3 regions of the Priestia sp. VA7 genome follow, and region 3 is predicted to be linked to each of the others. Evidence: riboswitches for the same ligand, from Rfam matches in the RefSeq annotation. Region 3 holds a riboswitch; each other region holds the start of a gene.
The links. Region 3 has a riboswitch for cyclic di-AMP ahead of AC0C45_RS04415 (dicarboxylate/amino acid:cation symporter). Riboswitches for the same ligand answer to the same signal wherever they lie in the genome.

Region 1: linked by a shared signal. The riboswitch ahead of AC0C45_RS05120 (potassium channel family protein) and the one ahead of AC0C45_RS04415 (dicarboxylate/amino acid:cation symporter) in region 3 are both predicted to bind cyclic di-AMP.
Region 2: linked by a shared signal. The riboswitch ahead of AC0C45_RS27845 (cation:dicarboxylate symporter family transporter) and the one ahead of AC0C45_RS04415 (dicarboxylate/amino acid:cation symporter) in region 3 are both predicted to bind cyclic di-AMP.

Annotation. Positions count from the first base shown of each region.
Region 1 is NZ_JBVQPN010000001.1:982,793-990,227, forward strand. It holds gene AC0C45_RS05105 (peptidyl-prolyl cis-trans isomerase) at 1-850, shown strand, start outside; gene AC0C45_RS05110 (Lrp/AsnC family transcriptional regulator) at 1,130-1,585, opposite strand; gene AC0C45_RS05115 (carboxymuconolactone decarboxylase family protein) at 1,706-2,164, shown strand; cyclic di-AMP (ydaO/yuaA leader) riboswitch at 2,280-2,424, shown strand; gene AC0C45_RS05120 (potassium channel family protein) at 2,549-3,208, shown strand; gene AC0C45_RS05125 (TrkH family potassium uptake protein) at 3,212-4,531, shown strand; gene AC0C45_RS05130 (YjcZ family sporulation protein) at 4,859-4,939, shown strand; gene AC0C45_RS05135 (YjcZ family sporulation protein) at 5,129-5,215, opposite strand; gene AC0C45_RS05140 (tetratricopeptide repeat protein) at 5,390-5,887, shown strand; gene ggt (gamma-glutamyltransferase) at 6,298-7,435, shown strand, end outside.
Region 2 is NZ_JBVQPN010000014.1:15,067-22,501, forward strand. It holds gene AC0C45_RS27825 (APC family permease) at 1-1,134, shown strand, start outside; gene AC0C45_RS27830 (EcsC family protein) at 1,267-2,058, opposite strand; gene AC0C45_RS27835 (DedA family protein) at 2,083-2,688, opposite strand; gene ytvI (sporulation integral membrane protein YtvI) at 2,849-3,880, opposite strand; gene AC0C45_RS27845 (cation:dicarboxylate symporter family transporter) at 4,094-5,353, opposite strand; cyclic di-AMP (ydaO/yuaA leader) riboswitch at 5,460-5,599, opposite strand; gene AC0C45_RS27850 (undecaprenyl-diphosphate phosphatase) at 5,872-6,696, opposite strand; gene AC0C45_RS27855 (hypothetical protein) at 7,153-7,435, shown strand, end outside.
Region 3 is NZ_JBVQPN010000001.1:846,873-854,307, reverse strand. It holds gene AC0C45_RS04415 (dicarboxylate/amino acid:cation symporter) at 85-1,320, opposite strand; cyclic di-AMP (ydaO/yuaA leader) riboswitch at 1,501-1,655, opposite strand; gene AC0C45_RS04410 (NAD(P)/FAD-dependent oxidoreductase) at 2,258-3,727, opposite strand; gene AC0C45_RS04405 (ATP-binding protein) at 3,946-5,346, opposite strand; gene AC0C45_RS04400 (YjcZ family sporulation protein) at 5,500-5,673, opposite strand; gene AC0C45_RS04395 (hypothetical protein) at 5,765-6,190, opposite strand; gene AC0C45_RS04390 (hypothetical protein) at 6,180-6,341, opposite strand; gene AC0C45_RS04385 (DUF4397 domain-containing protein) at 6,556-7,311, shown strand; gene AC0C45_RS04380 (YpmS family protein) at 7,343-7,435, opposite strand, start outside.

The DNA.
Region 1 (7,435 bases), 140 kb from region 3:
TTTAACCGGCTGCGGAGGGAAGCATTCAAACACGATGTTTCCTTCTGTAGAAATTAGTCAGTTATCTTCTACCAAAGAACTGGCAGCGTATGAGGGAGGCAAGGTGACAGGAGCTGAATTCAACCGTTTTTTAGCCGTTGAAGGGTTCTTAAATCCAGATGCTCCGCTAAATGATACAAGCTACCGCAAAGAGTTATTGCGGCAGCTTGTTATGCAAAAAATCTTAATTTCACATCTAAAGACAAGCGATAAAGTACAAAAACAAGTCGAGGATATGTGGAAGCAAATTAAACGCTCATATAACGAGGATACAAGAAAACAAGGTTATGAAGTGTTAAATATTCGTTCTAGTGATGTAACCAACCAGCTAACGAATCAGTTTAAATTAGAAGAATATTTCCGCAAACAAATTACGTCTGATGAACTAACTGCTTACTATAAACGTATTGAAAACGATCTAACGCGCGTATCTTTTACGCAGCTGGCTTTTTCTACTTTATATGATGCCGCTGCCGCTGCGGCTGAACTGCAAAAAGGAACATCTCTTCAGGACGTTCAAAAAAAATATGCTGATGTCCAGACAGTCAGCAAAATAGAGAATGCTGATAATCTAAAGCTTTCAAGTCTATCTCCCTCTTTTATAGATGTTTTAAAAAAACAGCACATCGGAGAGAGTAGTAAGCCCATTAAAATGGGTAAAGTCTATTATATTCTTATTTTAAAACAAAAAGATAAAAAAACGGAATCAGAAGTCAAAGAAGAAATGATGAAAGAACTTGTTTTGAATCATATCAACCGGTATATCCAGGATGAACTGCCAAGGTTTCACGTGACTTTCAGCCTTAGGTAGTTCCCTTTTATATAGATTGATTGTTTCTCCAAAACAAGCAAGTAAAAGAGCTCTCTAGTACTAGAGAGCTCTTTTACATTTTTAAGTAGACAGAAATGTCGTCACCTGATAAAATGAAGTTGTAAAACTTTCATTATTCGGAAAATTTATACCCTCCAGCTTTGGAGGGTTATTTTTTATGCTGTTGGACGAATAAAAGAGGCTGGGACAAAAGTAGTTTAGTGGAAAGAAAATCCGAACGATCAATCCAATCGTTCGGATTTTTTCGTTACGTTTCAATCACTTTTCATCTTTTAAATGACTCAATAATGCAGGAGCCATCTCCACGTGAGAAAGGGCGATGTGTGAAATCGTTTTGGCATAAGGTGTAATTTCGTTAATAAATTGTTCGAGTACGTGCAGGTGAGGAAGCTGAAGCTTTGTAATAAAGCAGGCTTGCCCGGCGATGCGTTCACAGAATAAAGCGTAGGGATACTGAGAAATAAATCGTTTAAAACGCTCGTGCTCTCCGTTTTTCATCGTTACTTCAATAAAACACGACACGGGCAAATGCAGCTTTTCATAATCAATATCAATCGTATACCCTTTTATAACGCCAAAGCTCTCTAGCTGTCGTACTCGCTCTGCCACCGAAGGAGGAGACAAGTTAATTTGTTTTCCTAGCTCTCGTAAGGAAAGGCGGCTGTTTTGCTGCAGCGCCTGCAAAATCGATAAATCAATTTCATCAATTTTCAATTGAAAACCTTCTTTCTCATTAACATTTCATTTGATTAGTAATAGTAGCTAAGATGTTTTATCTGTAATCTGAAATTTCCATTTTTCTTACTATAATAATTAAAAAGGAGTGAGTGAAAAATGGCAAGAGTTTTGTTAGCAAACGAAGAGGGAACAAATTTTGAAAAAGCATTGAATTTAATTCCGCATGTAAAAAGATTGTATGATGAGCTTTACGACACGCTTTGGAACAGCGATATAGTAGAAAAAGAGACTAAGGAAAAAATAAGGCTTTATCTAGCAGGTGTTAACGGCTGTGAGACGTGTATGAGCATGTCATATGTAGGCGATGAGACGCTTAATCAAAAAGTGTTAAGAGAAAAAGAGCTGGAAGAAAAAGATCGACTGCTGTTTCGATTTATTGATGTATACCGGGTGCGTCCAAGGGAGTTGACGGATGCTGATATGAATCAATTAAAGAAATTTTACAGTGATACGCAGCTGTTAGAGCTTTTAGCTGTTATTAATTTATTTGATCAATTTCACAAAATGATTGTCAGTTTAGATTTATATGATTTTTGCAGCTTGCAGGGCAAGTGAGGTCTTCGCTAAAAATATCTTGACAGACAAAATCCACAGGAGTAAGATAGCTTTCGTAAAGTGAAACGTATCATGAATCGAATCGATTATTCTAAAAAATAGATCATAGATATTTGAATAAAAATCGCTTAATCCATTACGGAGCGGAGGACCCATTATGTACGCACATATTGTGCTCCGGGGTGAATCCTTAAAAAGGTAGGGTTACTCTTAAAACCCGAACCCGACAGCTAACTTCGCAAGCGTTTTGAGGGGGAAGAGTGTGGAAAAACACAGGAGCCTTCCTGTGTTTTTTTGCGCTTTTTTTAAGAAAAAGATGTAATTTTTTAGAAAAAGTATAAGCTAAGAGAACACACAGCAGTTGAAGAAAGGAATAAATACATTATGAAAAAACAGTTTGCTGTATTGGGATTAGGTCGTTTTGGAGGCAGTTTGGTTGAAGAGTTTGCTAATCTGGATGTGGATGTGCTCGCTATTGACCGCAATCAGGAGGTAGTAAATAAATTTAGCAACTCAGCTACATATGTTGTGCAAGCAAACGCGATTGATGAAGCTAGCTTAAAGGGGCTAGGTATTCGCAATGTTGATCATGCTCTTATTTCGTTTGGAGATGATATCGAAGCAAGCGTGCTGGCAACGATGCTTTTAAAAGATATGGGCGTTAAGCAAGTATGGGTAAAAGCAGTGAATATGTATCATCAAAAAGTGCTCGAAAAAATAGGAGCGGATAAAGTCATTCACCCTGAGCGCGATATTGCTAAGCGTATTGCTCATCACGTGGTGTCAGAAAAAATCATTGATTATATTGAATTGTCAAAGGATTATAGTATCGTCGAAATTGTCGCCTCTAAGAAACTTCATAATAAAACGCTGTTTGATTTAAACATTCGTGCCAAGTATGGCTGCAATATTATCGGCTTTCAGCGAAAAGACGGGGAAATGGTGATCTCGCCTACCGCACATGAAATAATTGAACAAGGAGATATGCTGATTGTCATCGGACATAACCGCGATTTGAACCGTTTTGAAGAAGAAGGAGTTTAACTTATGAAAAAACAAATCATTAAACTCACTCCTCCGCAGCTGCTTGTCTCCATTTTTGGCGGAGGAATTATTATGGGTGCTCTTCTATTGATGATGCCTGTTTCTACTACTGAGCCAATCCGGTGGGTAGATGCCCTTTTTACGTCTACTTCCGCTATGACAGTAACCGGCTTAGCCGTCGTAGATACAGGTACTCGTTTTACCGTCATCGGTCAAATCATTATTATGCTGTTAATTCAAATAGGCGGTCTTGGCATTATGTCATTTGCCGTGTTGATTTTTATGATGCTAGGTAAAAAAATTGGATTTAAAGAGCGTATGCTCGTTCAGCAGGCACTAAATCAAACGAGCGTCGGTGGAGTTGTCCTGCTAGTTAAAAGGCTGTTTATCTTTTCATTTTTAATTGAGTTTGTTGCACTTATCTTTCTAGCGATACGCTGGGTTCCGGAGTTCGGATGGTCTAAGGGGCTGTTCTTTAGCTTGTTTCATTCAATTTCGGCTTTTAATAACGCAGGGTTTGGACTACTTTCTGATAACTTAGTGCAGTATGTTGGAGATCCTATTATTAACATAACGATTTCTTTTTTGTTCATCATTGGTGGGTTAGGGTTTACCGTTCTTGCTGATATGTGGGTGAAAAAATCGTATAGAAAACTAACGTTGCATTCAAAAATTATGATTATCAGCACGTTTGCGATTAATGTGACTGCCATGCTTTTTATTTTTTTCTTAGAGTACAGCAATTCGCATACGCTCGGAAATTTATCGTTAGGAGACAAAGTATGGGCTTCTTATTTTCAAGCGGTAACGACAAGAACCGCGGGATTTAATACAATTGATTTAGCTCACCTGCATGACGCAACGGTCTTTTTAATGGTCTTATTAATGTTTATTGGTGCAGGAAGTGCGTCAACAGGAGGCGGTATTAAACTAACAACGTTTGTGGTGATTGTTTTTTCTGTATGGGCATTTTTACGAAGCCGGGAAGATATTGTGCTATTAAAGAGACGACTTCTTCCTCTTCACGTGTTTAAGGCACTAGCCATCACGATGATTTCAATTATGTTTGTATTTGGGGCCATTTTCCTATTAAATATTTCGGAAAACCTGCCGTTTGTAAAAATTATGTTTGAAGTTGTTTCTGCGTTTGGAACAGTAGGTTTATCGATGGGAGCAACTCCTGAACTTTCGTACTTTGGACGCGTGATTATTATCTTTATCATGTTTTTAGGAAAAGTGGGGCCATTAACGCTTGCGTTTTCATTATCTAAGCAAAAGCGTGAAGCCGTTCGTTATCCAAATGAAGATATAATGCTAGGGTAGAAAAACCGCCTTCGATGAGGCGTTTTTTTTATATTATTTATACGTTCAAGACATATAAGAGGTTACGCACAAAACTGTTGCGATGAATAAAAAGAAGGCAAAGACAAGAACAATGGGCAATTTAGAATGTCGGCGCATTAATGGCCCCCCCTTTTTTATAGTAAAAAAATCTCTTACTATATATAACGAAAGAAACAAAAATATGATTCACTTTTTTGGCGAAATTTGAAGGTTTTTCTCGTTAAAAAAATCCGCACCCCTGTCCTAAACATTTTGCCAAGCTGTTGCATACACTAAAAGCAGATAACAGGAAGTGAGGGATGGTACGTGGGAAAACAAAATTTTGCGTTAATCGTTGTGTTATTTGTTTTACTTGTTATTGTAGGTGCGTCTGGCTTTCGCTTTTAAACGTTAACTTTATTTGCGCATAGCCCCCGTCAAAAAGGGCATACTAGGCGGAAGTAAAAACCAAAAATTTCTTCAATATTGCCGAACAATGAGTTCCTCTACTCATTCATCTAATCGGTATGTAGCCATGCGAAAGCATGGTTTTTTTTGAAATAGGAGAGGATGAATGATGTTCATCCCCTCTAAAAATTAGTAGTAGCAAGAACATCCTACGATTACTAATAGAATAAATAAAACAACGATAAATGAAAAACCAAAACCGCCTTTTGCGCCCATATGTGTAACCTCCTTTAATAAAATTCTCTATATCCTATGTACTAATTGGGTTAAGTGATTGAGAAATTTGCCTGTTTTTTAACGGTAACGATCTTTTGAGAAAAATGAAGAACACTTATTTTTTTCATTTGTGCAAAAATCCTTTATGATAAAGAGGAAAAGGAGGGCAAAGTGGTGGGAATACATGTAGAATACGTCATGAATCAGCTAGAAGAGGGTAAGTGGAAAGAGATCAAGCGCGAAATTCAACAAGAAATGAAGAAAAAACCTCAAGCATCTGATTTGTACTGTTACTTAGCGGTTTGTTTAGCAAAGCAAATCGAAGAATCAATTATTTTTGAAAAAATGGTATTAAATTTAGAAATGGACAGAGCTCTTCATCAGGCATTAACATTAAATCCATCTTCAAGCTTGGCGCACTTCGTTCGAGGAATAAAATACCGGGAAACTCCGCTTATGTTTGGAGGGAATTACGAAAAATCGCTGTCTTACTTGCAGCGGGCACAAGATCTTGGTTTTGAAGGGGTTATGCTGCCGCTCGAACTCGCAAAAACCTATATTCAATTAAAAGAAATGGAAAAAGCGAAAGAACAAATCGCCTATGCCCGGGAAATCAATCCTACTCACGCGGATATTAAAAAAGTCGAAAACATGCTGCAAACAGGACGGTGAATCAAAAGTCCTGTTTTATTTTTGGTTTTTAGGAAACATATGCTGTTTTTCATAAAGAATTGCTTTTTATATAACAATAGGAATATTTATAGAAATTTTAAGAAGTGCATGTAAGTCCAACGACTTCTTAACTGCTAGATTTTCTACATTATTAGAGCGTTCAGTCTACATAATTCCAAAAATAGTAAGAAACTATCAGCCTATGGATAAATTGTTAGAAAATATAGATAATTGTAAATGGATAGAGAGAAAAGTTAAACATGCGACTAACTAAAAAAAGCAAAGGTCTGATTTACTTTGCTTTTTATTTATACACATATGTAAGAAATATCATAATAAACAAATTTATTCCTTGTGGAATCCATCGTTTCAGACGATGTGAAATAAGGTATTTGAAGGAGGAGACCCAGGTGAAGGTTATGAAAATGTTGGTTATTGCATTATTTAGTTTAAGTTTAGTTGTCACACCAGCTGCTGCTGAAGTTCCGGGTGTCGACCATTCAATGAAACGAGGTGCTACACAAGGAATTGTAGCGGCATCTCACCCGCTGGCTGCTGAAGCAGGAAAGAAAGTTTTAGCTGAAGGCGGAAACGCTGTAGACGCGGCAGCTGCCATTCAATTATCTCTCAACGTTGTGGAACCGATGATGTCAGGTATCGGCGGCGGCGGCTTTATGATGATTTATGAAAAAAAGAAAGATAAAATTACGATGCTAGACAGCCGTGAAATGGCACCAGCTGATGTCACGCCTAAGCTGTTTTTAGATTCAAAAGGAAAAGTCATCCCTTTCAGTAAGCGTCACATAACAGGAAAAGCAGTTGGAGTTCCTGGTACGCTAAAAGGGGTAGAAACAGCCCTTAAAGATTATGGAACAATGGACTTATCAGATGTTATTAAACCAGCTATTACTCAAGCAGAACAAGGAATCAAAGTAAATTGGTCGATGGCTCAGTACATTGATGAAAATGCGGACAAGCTTGAAAGATACCAAACGGCCGGTAATGTATTTGTGCCGAATGGCAAGCCGTTAAAAGAAGGAGATAAGCTTGTTCAGCCGGATCTTGCTAAAACATTAAAGCTTATTCAAAAAGAAGGGTCAGACGCTCTTTATAAAGGAGAAATTGGAAAAGCGCTTGTTAAAGAAGTTCAAAAACGCGATGGAAGCATGACCATGGATGATTTGAAAAATTACGTTGTAAAAGAACGTGAGCCGATTAAAACAACTTACCGAGGCTACGATGTGGTTAGTGCGGCTCCTCCTAGCTCCGGCGGATTAACCGTTCAGCAGATTTTAAAGCTAATGGAAGGTTATGATGTAGAAAAAATGGGTTCCAATACGCCTCAGTATTTGCAGCATTTAACGGAAGCGATGCACTTAGCTTTCGCGGACCGCGCGGCGTATATGGCAGATGAAGACTTTTACGAAGTGCCGAAAAAAGGACTGTTAGATGAAGATTATATTAAAGAACGTCGCAAATTAATTAATCCAAACAAAGCAACGCCTAATGTCAAAGAAGGAGACCCTTGGAAATATGAAGGAAAAGAAA
Region 2 (7,435 bases), on a different contig from region 3:
AGTTATGGAAAAATGGTAAAAGCTTTTCCCGGAGCTGGTTCCTCTTATACATACGCACAGCAAGTAATGAATCCAAGCATTGGTTTTTTGGTAGGATGGACGGCTCTTCTTGATTATCTATTTCTGCCAATGATCAATGCACTTTTGACAAATATTTACCTAAGCTCTCTGTTTCCAGGTGTTCCAAAGGCCGTATGGATTATCAGCTTTGTTGTGATCATGACCATAATGAATATTTTTAGCGTTCATTTAACCGTTTCTTTGGGTACGCTATTAGTTGCTTTTCAAATTTTAGTCGCTATTATCTTTATTATTTTAAGTGCTACAACTCAAGGCCAAGAGCTATCATTTAAACCGTTTATAAGTGAATCGGCCTCTATATCTCTGTTATTAAACGGAGCAGCTATTTTATGCTTTTCTTTTTTAGGATTTGATGCTGTAACCACCATGGCCGAAGAAACACTTAAGCCTGAGAAAACCATTCCTAAAGGGATTCTCATTATTGCATGTACGGGAGGCGCCTTATTTATCACAGTTTCTTACTTTGCTCAGCTCCTTTTCCCTTCAGCCTCTTTGTTTCATGATTTAGAAGGTGCATCAGCGGAAATTGCTTATAAAATTGGCGGCCAGCTTTTTCAATCTATTTTTGTAGCAGCGGCCTTGACTTCAACTATTGCTTCTGGACTTGTCTCACATATGAGTGCATCAAGACTTCTCTATGCAATTGGGAAAGATGGTTATCTTCCTCGGAGAATTTTTGGCTATATTCACCCTAAAACAAAGACGCCTATTTGGAACGTGGTGATTATTGGTGGCCTCTCTTTAATTTCACTAGGTCTGTCTCTTGAAAAAGCTACCTCTTTAATTAATTTTGGTGCTTTAATTGCTTTCAGTTCAGTGAACATAGCGGTTTTTATCCATTATTTTATTCATCAAAATAAGCGGTCTTTCAGTGGATATATTTCATATGTACTTATGCCTTTACTTGGCAGTTTATTTTTGTTTTTTATGTGGCTTAACTTAGAAACAACATCCTTATTTATCGGTATTATATGGAGTATAATCGGAATTATTTATTTACTGATTGCTAGACGAAAAAATACTATTACCATTCCTACTTTTTATTTTGATTAAGGAACTAGACTTAACACATGAAAGCTACATTTACTATACCAATGAAAAAATCCGAACGTATTTGATTCTCAACCAAGAATCAAACTCGTTCGGATTTTTCTTCAACTAAAATACTTTCGTACCAGTCTCTTTTTATTTTTGCGATTGTGAGACTTTTTCCAAAATACGTCTTTTACGATAAAGCATCATTCCAACTTCCCCTATATCGCTAATTGCTTGTTTGTTAATATACGCTCCAAATACCATTCCTGCTATAGGAATCATTTGGAACAGCTTTTTCCAGCCCAAGTTGTCCCTGTAGGTTAGAAACACTTCTCTCCACCCTTGCAGCTGCTGCAAGCTCTGCGTTCGATTTCCGCTTGCTAATTCTTCTAAAATCGCACGTTTCCCTACAATGTCAGAAGACGAAAACTGCATGCATTTGACCATAAAAATTCGTTCCTCTTGCTCAGTGGGGTCGTAACCATAAGAAACAGCCACTTCTTGCAGTGTCTTAAGTGTAAGCCCTAATACAAAAGGAACATCAATAGCTAGTGTAAAAATCCCGCCTATCCCGGTTGTGGCTCCTTGAAGCTGTGCGTTCTTTTTTCGGACTTCAATAAAATGCTCTGCCAATTCATCCATTTCTTGCAGAGATAAATGCTGAATATCCTCTATCGAAAGCTGTTTCTTTTCTTGTAATTGTGCTGATGCTTTTTCTAGCGTGGCAGACGTATTAGCTAAATACTGGCCTCCATTATCAACATACTTAGCAATTTCATCTAATAATTTTTCTATTTTTTGATGAATGAATTTTGGCGTTACTTTATCTAAAGCTGAAAAAGGCAAACGAGCCAGCCGCTCCCAGAAAAAAAGTCCTTTTTGGTCTTTCTCCCACTTTTCAATTTTTCGTAACTCTACTCTTAACTGCTCATGCTCTGACATATCCTCACTCTTTTCCTCGATTTATCAGCTCTGCCCTACTTGTTTATTTCGCACATATTTAATGATAAAAAACAATGCAATTAAAACAACAATTCCGATTCCAATAGGCTGCATATATTGAGACACAATCGGCCCCACCTCTTTCCACTTAGGTCCTAACTTATATCCTAAATATACGTAAATAGCCGTTACTGGAAGCATCGCCACAAATGTATAAATAGAAAACAGCCATACATTCATTTTTGCCATCCCGCACGGAAAAGAGATAGCCGTGCGCACTCCTGGAATAAAGCGTCCAAAAAAAGCAACCCCGCTGCCGTACTTATTAAAAAAGCGATCGGCGGCGTCAATTTCTTTTTCTTTCACCAAAAAGTATTTTCCATATTTTAAAACCAGCGGTCGTCCACCGTAACGTCCCAGTCCATAAAGAGTCAACGGTCCACAAACACCGCCTACTGTACCTGCAAGGATAGCCAGATACAAGTTCATATCACCTTGGTACACCCAATAACCTACTAAAGGTAAAACAAGCTCTGCCGGGACAAACTCAAACGTTAATGCTAGAATTACGCCAAAATAAGAGAGCTGTTTTAGCGCTTCAATTAAAGAAAGTAAAACCGACTCTAACAAAAATTCTCCTCCTCATATCATTAAATCTAAGACTGCAAAACTATAATTTAGCCGATTGATAGATAAAAACCAACGCGGCATAGTTTTTTCCTTTCCCTCTTTACGTATTACGTACTACAAAAGTTTCAATAAAAAAAAGCGCTAGTTTTATCCAGCACTTTTATAGTTTAAAGTTAATTTGAATAATACCTACTTTACGAAGAGCATCGTATAAAATAACTAAAGCCGGTCCTAAAAATAATCCGACAAAGCCTAAAAGTTTAAATCCAATGTACAAACTAACTAGTGCAGCCAAAGGTGAAATACCCATATTTGTAGAAAATACTTTTGGTTCTACTACACGTCTTACTACCGTAATGACTCCAAATAGAATAAATAAGCCGATTGCTAATGAGTCATGCCCTTGCGTAAGAGCAAAAATCCCCCATGGAACGAGCACCGAGCCTGTCCCAAGGATTGGTAAGATATCGACAATTACAATTAATAAACTAAGCAGCGCGGTATACGGAACATCTAATAACCAAAGCCCTACATAAGCCATTACAAACGTCATGACACTTAAGATAATTTGTGCCTTAATAAAACCAACCCCCGCTTGGATAAGCTGAGTGATGACAACTTGTAGCTTATATTTCGTTTCTTCTGTTAAAAATGACTTAATTTTATTTTTAATAGCAGGCAGCTCAAGGCTGATAAATACAAGTGCTACTAAATAAATAAGAAACTCTAATAGAAACCCAGGAACAGTAGCAGCAAAACTAATGATGATTTCCACGGTACTTTTTAATAGAGAATCTAATGAATTTACGGTTTTTTCAAGCGTGCGCTCGATAGAAGAAATCACTTCTGTAGGAAGAGCGTTTGAATAGTATTTCCACTTAATAATAGTTGGAAAAATCGCGGTTTCATAGATTTCTTTTACAAAGGAAGGCGCTATTTTTGAAAGAGCAACCACTTGCGTAACGATTGTCCGAACAATAAAAAATCCAATAAGTATGAGCGAAACAACATATAAAATGAAGGTCATAAGCACTGCATAGACTCTCTTCATTTTAAAAGATTGATGCAATTTTTGAACAATACCCTCAAGCGCTAATGCTGTTAATAAAGCAAACACAATTGGTAAACTGTAAGGGATTAACAAACATACGATTACTATCGAGGCGATGACCCATATTCGCTTTTTCCACATACTCTACTATCCCCCTACTAGCTAAGCTATCTCTATATTTATTGATAAAGAAAGGAACCAGTGACTGCTTTTATGTAAGAATAAAATTTGGATATATTTATACCTGATGTTACATATTATAGGGTCAATTCCCATAATAATAAAGGAATTATTATGAAAAAAGCTACTTATTCTAATTTTTCGAATAGAATAAGTAGCTTTTTAATTTATAAATTAGCCGGCTCTCATGATCTCTGTACCTTTTTTAGGGTCAAATTTGCCTTCAGATTTAGACATCACAATTGCTGCTAGTGTGTTTCCTACTAAGTTAACAACCGTACGTGCCATATCCATGATTCTGTCTACTCCAGCAATGAAGGCTAATCCTTCTGCCGGAACACCGATTGTTCCAAGAGTAGCCAGTAATACAACAAATGATGTTCCTGGCACGGCAGCCATTCCTTTAGATGTAACCATCAATACCAGGATAAGCGTCAGCTGTTGAACGATCGTTAAATCAATACCGTACACCTGCGCTAAGAATAACGCTGCAATCGCTTGATAAAGAACGGAACCATCTAGGTTAAATGTATAACCAATTGGTACAACGAACGATACGATAGCTTTTGGACAGCCCATCTTTTCAAGTTTTTCCATAATACGCGGAAGAACTGTCTCAGAACTAGATGTACTGTATGCTAACAATAGTTCATCTTTCATATAGCGGAATAAGTGGAAAATGTTAATTCCTGCCCATTTCGCAATTCCTCCTAATACAACAAGTAGGAAGAAAATTAAAGCTAAGTAAACTAAGATAACAAGCTTTCCTAATGAAAGAAGTGAATCTAAGCCGAATTTTGAAACTGTTACACCAATTAAAGCAAATACACCAATTGGCGCCACTTTCATTACAAGGTTTACCACGTGAAACATTGCGTGAGAAACACCGTCGAAGAATTGTACAACTGGCTTTCCTCTTTCTCCAATTGCCGCTACTCCAAGTGCAAATAACACTGTAAAGAAGATAATTGCTAGCATGTCTCCTTCAACAATTGACTGGAAAAAGTTTGTCGGAACAATGTGTAAGAAAGTTTCAGCCACTGACTTTCCTTCTTGCTGTTCGGATGTTTCAACGTATTGTGAAATATCACTCTTCTGTGCTGAATGAATGTCTACACCTTGCCCAGGATGAAAAATATTAGCAATCAATACACCGATTACAATTGCAAAAGTCGTAATAATTTCAAAATAGAGAATGGTTTTAACGCCGAGCTTTCCGACCTGTTTACCGCTCCCTGCTCCTGCAACTCCAACGACTAAGCTTGAGATAACAATTGGAATAACAATCATCTTAATTAATCTTAAAAACAGGTCTCCTAGCGGCTGTAGGTATGTTACTACACGCGGATCATTAAACCAAATTACCCCTACAAGAACACCGAGGATTAATCCGGTAAAAATCTGCGTAGCCAAACCAAAACGAATTTTTTTCATAGATGTACCTCCCCAAAGATGTATGACATTTGTATATACTTTTCTGAAAAAACAAAAAAAGACTATTCTTAAGAAAGAACAGCCTTTTACTTACGCTATTTTGGGCTCTTTCTCTCAATGAAGCAAACGGGGTTAACTGTCGGATTCGGAATTGAGAGTTTCCTACCTTTTGTAAGGATTCACCCCAAGGCAGCTTTACTGCCGATAATGATTCCCCCGCTCTATACGATTAAGCTTATTATTCAGTTTTTATAAAATTAAAACGATCTATACGTTGTCATACGTTTTTTACAGTCAATAAAACTAAACAGAAGTCTTACTTTTACTTAACTTTATACTGCACAAATATTAATTTACTATTTTTCGACACGTTTTGTCAATACCTATGTTTATAAAACGCTTTCAAAAGGCGATAATATATATTTATGCAAAAAAGCTATTGCAATGTTGCAATAGCTTTTTCTTGCTCTTTGAGTCTCTATTAGAAGTTTAAGGGAATAAAGAACACGCGTATTTTTTTATAAAAATACAAAATATAGAATAGCTGCTAAAACAATTCGATATAGTGCAAATGGTACTAATTTGATACGATTAATTAATTTCAAGAAAAAGCGAATAGATACCAGCGCAAAAATAAAGGCGCTGATAAAACCAGCAATAAAAAACGGTAGTGCATCTGATGTGAAATACTGCCAGTTTTTAACCAATGAAAGTCCACTTGCTCCTGCCATGATTGGCACTGCCATAATAAATGTAAAATCTGCCGCTGCCTTATGGCTCATTCCAAGAAGAACCCCTCCTGAAATCGTTGAGCCTGAACGAGAAAAACCTGGCCAAAGAGCAATACATTGAAACAGTCCTATACCCAGTGCTTGTCCATAAGACATTTGGTCCACCGTCTCTACACGCGGACGTTTAGGTCCAAACAAATCTGCTAGAATCATTAATACAGCTCCGACTACTAAGCCAATTAGTACCGTATTTAAAGAAAACAAATGTTCATCAATGTAATCATCAAACAAAAGTCCTAACACTCCTGCAGGTAACAGTCCAACAATTACCTGCATTAAATTCAAGCGATTTGTCGGTCCAATTGGAGCAGCTGGCTTTTTTCCCAATCCTAATAAATTAATGAAACGATCTTTAAAAATAACTACTACTGCTAAGATCGAACCTAGCTGAATAACAATTTTAAATGTATTAGCTACTGGAGATGAAAATAATTCTTTGGAATTTAACCACAGGTCATCCACAATAATCATATGCCCAGTTGACGAAACAGGAGCAAACTCTGTTAAACCTTCTACAATCCCTAAAATGATTGCTACAATAATTTCCCACATAAAGCTATGTACCTTGCCTTTCTTTCAAATTAATAAGCTTATCGCTTCGTTTTACATGCTCAACTATTTTCCTATTTTGACACTTGCTTTTTTATCATAATTGTTAAAACTATGAAATACAATGTGTATTTGCAAAAAGATAAGAATCTTTAATAATTCGTAATAAAAACCTTACATGCTATAATCAAAAAACACGATATCAGCTTTTATTTATTTTAGAAAGCAGTCACTATGTTCGGTATAAATTCCGGTCCCTTAGCTAAAAATGAATCATCTAGACTATTTTTCTTTAGTATAAAAAATGACTAAATCATTATGTTTTTTCCATCCCCTTTACTGTCATCTATCATTTTAATCAACTAGTGCTTGCTTATACGACATATCCCCTAAGTAATTTGAAACTTTTTTCTCTCTTTTCTCGTATATAGTAGTATCTTTTTTAGGAGGCTTTTTACTATGAATGGAAATGTACGTACAATGAAATGGGTCACTGCTGGGTATGAAGCCTTGCTGGGAATTCCTTTAATTGGCGCGGGGATTGTTATGGGCTTTAGTTATACTCCTCTTTTTATTGGATTTATTCTTCATGCTATCACGCTCATTTTAGCTAATAGACGAGGGTTATCTGCGTATGGAAACATACTAGGGATTGTTACTTCACTGATTGCTTGGATTCCATTTTTAGGGTTTATCATGCATATTATTACAGCTATTGTGATTGCAATCGATGCTGCTAGAC
Region 3 (7,435 bases):
CACTCTTATTAAACTGTATGCTGAAACGAAGAGTTTCTTGCCAATAAAAAAAGCCCTAGCATATAGCTAGAGCTTTTACGCTTATTAAGCTGATTGCGTTACAGATTTATCGATACGTTTTGCTTCTGACTCAGCCACAATAACGGCACACGCAGCGTCTCCCGTAATATTTACAGATGTACGAAGCATGTCAAGCAAGCGATCAATTCCAATAATCAATCCGATACCTGCTACAGGCAAGCCAACCGAACTCAATACCATTGCTAGCATAATGAGACCAACTCCCGGCACACCTGCTGTACCAATACTAGCAAGCACCGCTGTCAATACAACCGTCACAAGAGCACCCAGCGACAGGTCAACGCCGTATACTTGTGCAATAAAAATAGTCGCTACACCTTGCATAATTGCCGTTCCATCCATGTTAATGGTAGCACCTAATGGCTGGACAAAACTGCTGATGGACTCCGGGACACGAAGATTTTTTTGAGCCACATTCATTGAAATCGGAAGCGTTGCATTACTGCTTGATGTACTGAATCCAACTGTCATCGCAGGAGCAAAACCTTTAAAAAATTCAATAGGATTACGTCTGGCCATAAGAGCGACTGATCCCCCATATGTTACGATCGAATGGATAAACAGTGCGAGCACGACTACAATCATGTACAGCCCCATCGCTTTAATTGCCTCCCAGCCTTGACTTCCAACCGCGGTTGCAAGAAGCCCAAATGTTCCGTAAGGAGCAAACTTCATCACTAGATTTACAAGATACATCATCAATTCATTGCCTTGCTCAAGTAAATTGTAAAGCCCTTTTGTTTTACTTCCAAGCATCGTAATACCAAAACCGATAAAGATAGAGAAAACGATAAGTTGAAGCATATTCCCTTCAGCCATCGCTTGAATTGGGTTGACTGGAATCATATTTAAGAATGTCTCTCCAACCGGCGGTGCTTTTTCGGCTTCAAAAGAAGCGTTTTTTGTATCAAAAGATCCAAACGTACCCGGTTTAATTGCATATGCTAAAATTAAACCAATAATAATCGCAACGGTTGTTGTAACTAGGAAGTAGGAAACTGTTTTAGCCCCGATTCTTCCTAGTTTTTTAGGATCTCCTAAACCTGCTACACCTAACGTGATAGAGAAAAACACAATTGGTACAACAAGCATTTTAATTAAGCTTAAGAAAATTTGGCCAAGCGGTGTAAACAAGTACTTGTCCAGCGGAGCAAAAGCACTTGGAGCAAAAGCATTGATCAACACTCCTACAACAGCACCAGCAATTAGCGCGATAATAATCTTTGTCGATAGCTTCATAGATTTACCTCCCATAAATAAATTATATTAGAATGATTCTAACTACCATACTTATTTTACCATGCATTAAGAGCGATAACACTCAAAATATACAATATATTAAAAATTTTCAGATTAATAGTTTAGGAATATTTTTAGCTATACAAAAAACCATGAGAATATCATGGTTTCATAGACCTGTTATTCCCTCACTGAATGCTTACGGAGTTAGCTGTCGGATTCGGGTACGTGAGTTACCCTACTTGATTTATTCAAGATTCACCCCAAGTACACTACGCACAAATATGGGTCCCCCGTTCTCTTATAAAACAACAGAGATTAAGCAAATAATTTTCTTTAATATTTTTGCATGATAATAATTCTTACTTTAATTAAAATTCATTTTATATGTTTCTGTCAAGTTTTTATTCAAAAATAATGCAGGATTTCATCATAAAAAGTTGAGAATTGTTATATTTTAAAATATTTACATCATATTTCAATAAACCATAAACAGTTATTTAACAAGACTTAAAATCTAATGGATAAAAAATTAATTCAAAAAATAGTTTGTAAAGTGAACTTTCTTCTCATTAAATTACATTCATAAATTTGCATAATTATTCTAACGCTCACGTACTTTACTGCTTTCATAAATATTTTACTCAACAAAAAATAACTCTTTCCAACTGTTGATTTTATCCTTGTATTGCTTGATATACCCTCCCTGAGATTTCACTGAATTTATTGATGCAAAGAAATGGCCATTGTCAATTCGCCTTATTCTATTTAATTCGGCTCACGATAGAAGGATGTATTCCGTCATACTTTTTAAAAAAGAGCGGGTAATTATCATATAAAACTATCGGAGTTTGAGCGGTACAAGTTCTTTACTTTTTACTTAGTCGCTTTCGTTATTTAACACATATAAAAAAAGAGGCCGTGACGGCCTCTTTTTTTATACAGTAACAGGTTCAGAACTTGCTTTGCGATTCTTTAATTTTTCAACAATGTCACGTGCTACCCACACACCGCACGCACTTGCCTGCGCGAGTCCTCGCGTAATACCAGCTCCGTCTCCTCCCACGTATAAACCGGAAATTTCAGTTTCAAACTTATCATTTAACTTCGGACGGGCGGAGTAAAATTTCGCTTCCACACCGTAAAACAGCGTATGTTCAGATGCTAGCCCAGGCGTTACATGATCCAGTGCTTCTGTCATTTCAATTAAGCTTTTCATCGTATTGTAAGGAAGCACTAAGCCTAAGTCACCCGGTACAGCTTCTTTTAACGTTGGTTCTAAAAAGCCCTCTTTAATTCGAGTCGCTGTTGAACGACGTCCTTTTAAAATATCTCCATACTTTTGAACAACTAGGCCCCCGTTTGACAGCATATTAGCTAATCTTGATACTTCATGCGCATATTCGTTCGGCTGATCAAATGGATCCGAAAATTTATGAGAAACAAGCAGCGCAAAGTTCGTATTTTGACTTCCAAGCTTCGGATCTTTGTATGCGTGTCCATTTGCTAACATAATACCTGAATGATTCTCTACTACCACATGTCCTGAAGGATTGCTGCAGAACGTTCTGACTCTTGTACCTACAGACGTATTATAAATGAATTTCCCTTCGTACAAGTGCTTGTTGATTTCTTCCATAACAACGTTAGATGTTTCGACTCGAACTCCGATGTCCACTTGATTGTTAATCATTTTTAAACGGCGTTTTTTTAGTAAGTCGCTCATCCACTTCGAGCCGTCTCGACCTGGTGAAACAACCACTTTATCAGCCGTAATTCTTTCACCATTCTTCAATTCGATACCGCGCACGATATGCTGACCGTCTTCTTTTTCTGTTATTAAATCGGCTACTTCCGTTTTATACTGCATATCAATTTTTTCTTTTAAGTATTCATAAATGCTTTTTAAAATTTCTAAATTTTGCTCTGTTCCTAAATGACGCACCTGGGCACGCAATAGCTTTAATCCTGCTGCGTATCCGCGTTTTTCAATTTCACGAACTTTATCAGTTAACGGATCCGTAATCGTATCGGTTGCTCCGTGTTTTAAATTAATTTCATCTACATATTTAATTAAATCTACCACCTGTGATTCAGACAGATAATCCGTCATCCAACCTCCAAATTCACTGGTGATATTAAATTTCCCGTCTGAATATGCGCCGGCTCCACCGAAACCATTTGTAATAGAACAAGCGGGCAAACAGCCAGCAAACTCTTTTTTGCCAACCGCAGGCGGACATTTTTCAATTTTTTTCTGAAGAATCGGACAATTACGTCGATAGATATCGTGTCCTTTATCGATTAATAAAATAGTTGCTTCCGGTAATTTTAACGTTAACTCATAGCAAGTAAAAATCCCAGCGGGTCCTGCCCCTACCACAATAACATCATAATTTGAGTTCATTGTACATTCTCCCATCATCTTTTTTTCTTTGGGTAAAAGATAAAAGTTATTGACCGAATTTTCTTTTTTTATTATCATTCGGTTATTTTCTAGCCATTTGATAATATATCAAAAACAAACCCTTTAGTCAACAATATACACGAACATTGAAATAAAATATTTAAAAAACATTCGTTTTTATTCCAAGTAAATAAAAACCAGTGAACGAATAGCAAGCGCTATGAAATGTTCACTGGTTCTTTAATGTACGGAAGAGCAATTTCTACTTTTGTTCCTACTCCTACTTTACTCGCAAATGAAATATGCCCTTGATGCTGTTCGATTATTCGGTAGCTAATCATTAACCCTAGCCCCGTTCCTGTTTGTTTAGTGGAATAAAACGGTTCACCTAGTCGAGCTAAAGATTGCTCATCAATTCCACAGCCTTCATCCTCGATAATGACCATGCCGTATTCATTTCTTTTCTCAACGGTGACTTTAACTGTCCCTTTGCTCATTGACTCAAGCGCATTTTGAATTAAATTAATAAAAACTTGTTTAAGCGCATTTTCTTCACAAAAGATTGTAATCTCATCACTAATCTCATTAATAATACGACAGTTTTTATAATTGGCGTGTGTATCTAATAATAATGTCACATGACGTATGATTTGATTGAGACTTTTGGGGTGGTATGAATTTTCAATTTTAGGCTTGGCCAGCGTTAAAAATTCTTGAATAATGGATTCGACGCGATTCAATTCTTCAAGCATAATATCATTGTATTCTTCGTTGTACTGTTTCGATGCTTTTAACAGCTGAATAAATCCTTTAATCGCCGTCATTGGATTACGAATTTCATGTGCTACTCCTGCCGCTAACTTGCTCACCATTGTAAGCTTTTCAGATTTGCTTGCCATTTCATCATATTTTTTTCGATCCGTTACGTCGCGAATAATATACTGAATGGCATCCTGTCCTTCAAACTTAATTTTGGTTGCCGAAGATTCAATAATGACGACTCCTTTTTTAGTTAATAGTTTCACATCAACACGTGGCCTTACGGACATTCCATTCATCAGCTGAACCATTCGTTCTTTTACGATTTCTAAATGTTCGGGGTGAATAAAATGAAGCCAAGGACGCCCGATATACTCTTCTTTTTTCTCGCCGCCAAGAAGTTTAACACCAGCGGGATTCAAATATTGAATTCTGCCTTCTCTTGTTACAATAAATGCATCTTGACTTTGCTGGACAAACTGCTTATATTGCTTCATTTTTCGAATGACTTCCTCTTGCTTTTCAATACTTGAGGAAAACTCTTTCCACTGAACAACTAAGAGCGGAATATCCCCTTCCGTGCGTTGAATATGGATGTGCATCGGAAACTGCTGATCTACTTTTTTCTTAAGTAAAACAACTTCTTCCTCTTGCTTTCTTAACGGTTCCACTTCATGCTTTTCAATAAAAAAGCGATTTGGCTCTTCAAATACATTACAGGAAAGAAGTCGTTCTTCCGTCGTTTTAAAAAGATGGCAGCACGCTTCATTTAAAATTTGAATATCTCCATCCATATTCATTACGAGCATTGGTGTAAATGACATTGAAAATAGCTGTTGAAATACTTTTTCCTTTTCCATATATTCACCTTCGCTTATTGAGTTACTAGCTATAGTATAATATGGTAAATGTTGATTTGGCAAAATTTTTTTATTATTTAAACAATTTATATATAAGTTTGTCCTTTTCTATCTGTTATAAAAAGCTCGCACATGCGAGCAAATGAGGCCTAATCAGCAAAAACAGGTGCAGCCAATGATGATTAATAAAATAAATAGCACAACAATTAATGCAAATGACTGACCCGTTCCGCAATGATGATAACCGCTAATTGGATAGTGGCAAGTATCATATAGGTGGTGATAGCCTCCGTGATGGCATGGGTCGTAACAATCGTAGTTATACATAGCAATCTCTCCTCTTGTTTTTTTTATTCATTTCGTACACTGTACTTTATATGCGTTAGTTGATTGTCCTGTATGTGCATTCGCCCATTTTTTACTTTCTCTTACGCCATATTCGCCTTTTGGGCTGCAGCGTATACGAAAACAACAAAAGTAAAATACTTCCCATTACCAGTAACGTAGTAAAATCTTTCAGAAACTCAATAATGACCCCTATATACGGGAGATGGTATGCGTAGCTTCCAATCACTTTAAAAGAAGCAGGCAAAGAATCTCTTTGAGCTGTAACCAGTACATCAAGCTCTGGATTATGGGCCAGTACAAGTTCATTCTTTGAAGAAGATAATTCGTCTCTAAAGACAACTATATCTCCGCGATGCAGATGGTGATAATCCGTTTCTTGAACGGTCACGGTGAAACCAAATAGGCTTGGAACTGTACTAACAAATAAAAATGTAAAGCAGATAGCATAAAGAACAAGTACATATCGAAACGCAGAAAACATACATTTATTCATCATAGGTAATCAGCTCAATTCGCTCGGTTACTTTATTTAGCGCGGGGGTAATGTGAATAAATGAAGTAGAGCGCTCTGTAAATTGAATTAAAAGTAGCAGCAGTAAAAAACTTAACATAATTAACCGTAGCATCCGAGCATAAAAATCGCGCATGCTCTCACTCCTTTTTTCTATACTAATTTCGGTCGTACAATAAGCCTTCAGTCAATAATTTGATTCAGTATATGCACATAGAGGGCATTTGGCTCATTGTTTCTTCTTGGAGATCTCGGGAGTGATCAGTGATCGGCATAAATTATGAATTTTAGCATATGTTTGGTTACGTATGGAAATGTTTTTATACTCCGACAATAAGGGAGCTGAATATATGGCTAATTATTCCTTTGATCAATATATTAAAAAAGCAATGAAATACGATTTTCTAGCTAACTACTATAAGTATAGTGATCCATCTAAGCATATTCATTATTATCAAAAGCATTTGTACTATATCCAGCAGGCCATCTTAACTTCTTCTGAAAATACGAATCTGCGCGTAAATCCGCCGCAAATTCGTATACTTCACGCTTCTCCAGATTCTCCATCTGTAGATATTTATATTAACAACAAACGAGTGATTCGCAACTTAACTTATAAACAAGAAACAGATTATATTGAATTACAAGAACCTGGAAGATATACAATTTCTATTTATCCCGCTGGAGAAACCGGAAGACCTGTTTTAACGGAATCATTTACATTTGAAGGAAACCAAAATTACACGGTAGCGGCGGTAGATGAACTAAACAAGCTTGATTTATTGTTTATCTATGACAATACGGATGTACCAAGTGGAGAAACAAAGCTTCGGTTTGTGCACCTTTCTCCTGATGCTCCTGCTGTAGATATTGCGGCTAGAGGCGGAGACGTCATTTTTTCCGGAGTGCAGTTTAAAGAAGTCACAAAATATTTGCCTTTGTCCCCCATGCATGTTCAACTTAGCGTACGCATAGCAGGAACCAAAAATGTAGTACTCGAAATCCCTGCACTGAACCTTCGTCCGAATCGAACATATACGGTATATGCCGTCGGATTTGCTAAGAGCCGTCCTGCATTAGAAGCGCTGATCTCCCAAGATCGTTAACAAAAAAAACCTTCCAAATTGGAAGGTTTTTTTATTCACTGCGCGAAATTAAACGTACGCGAATATCATCATTTTTCAAATCAAACTTTTGTACTTTTACAGCAAAATCACTCTCTAACTTCAT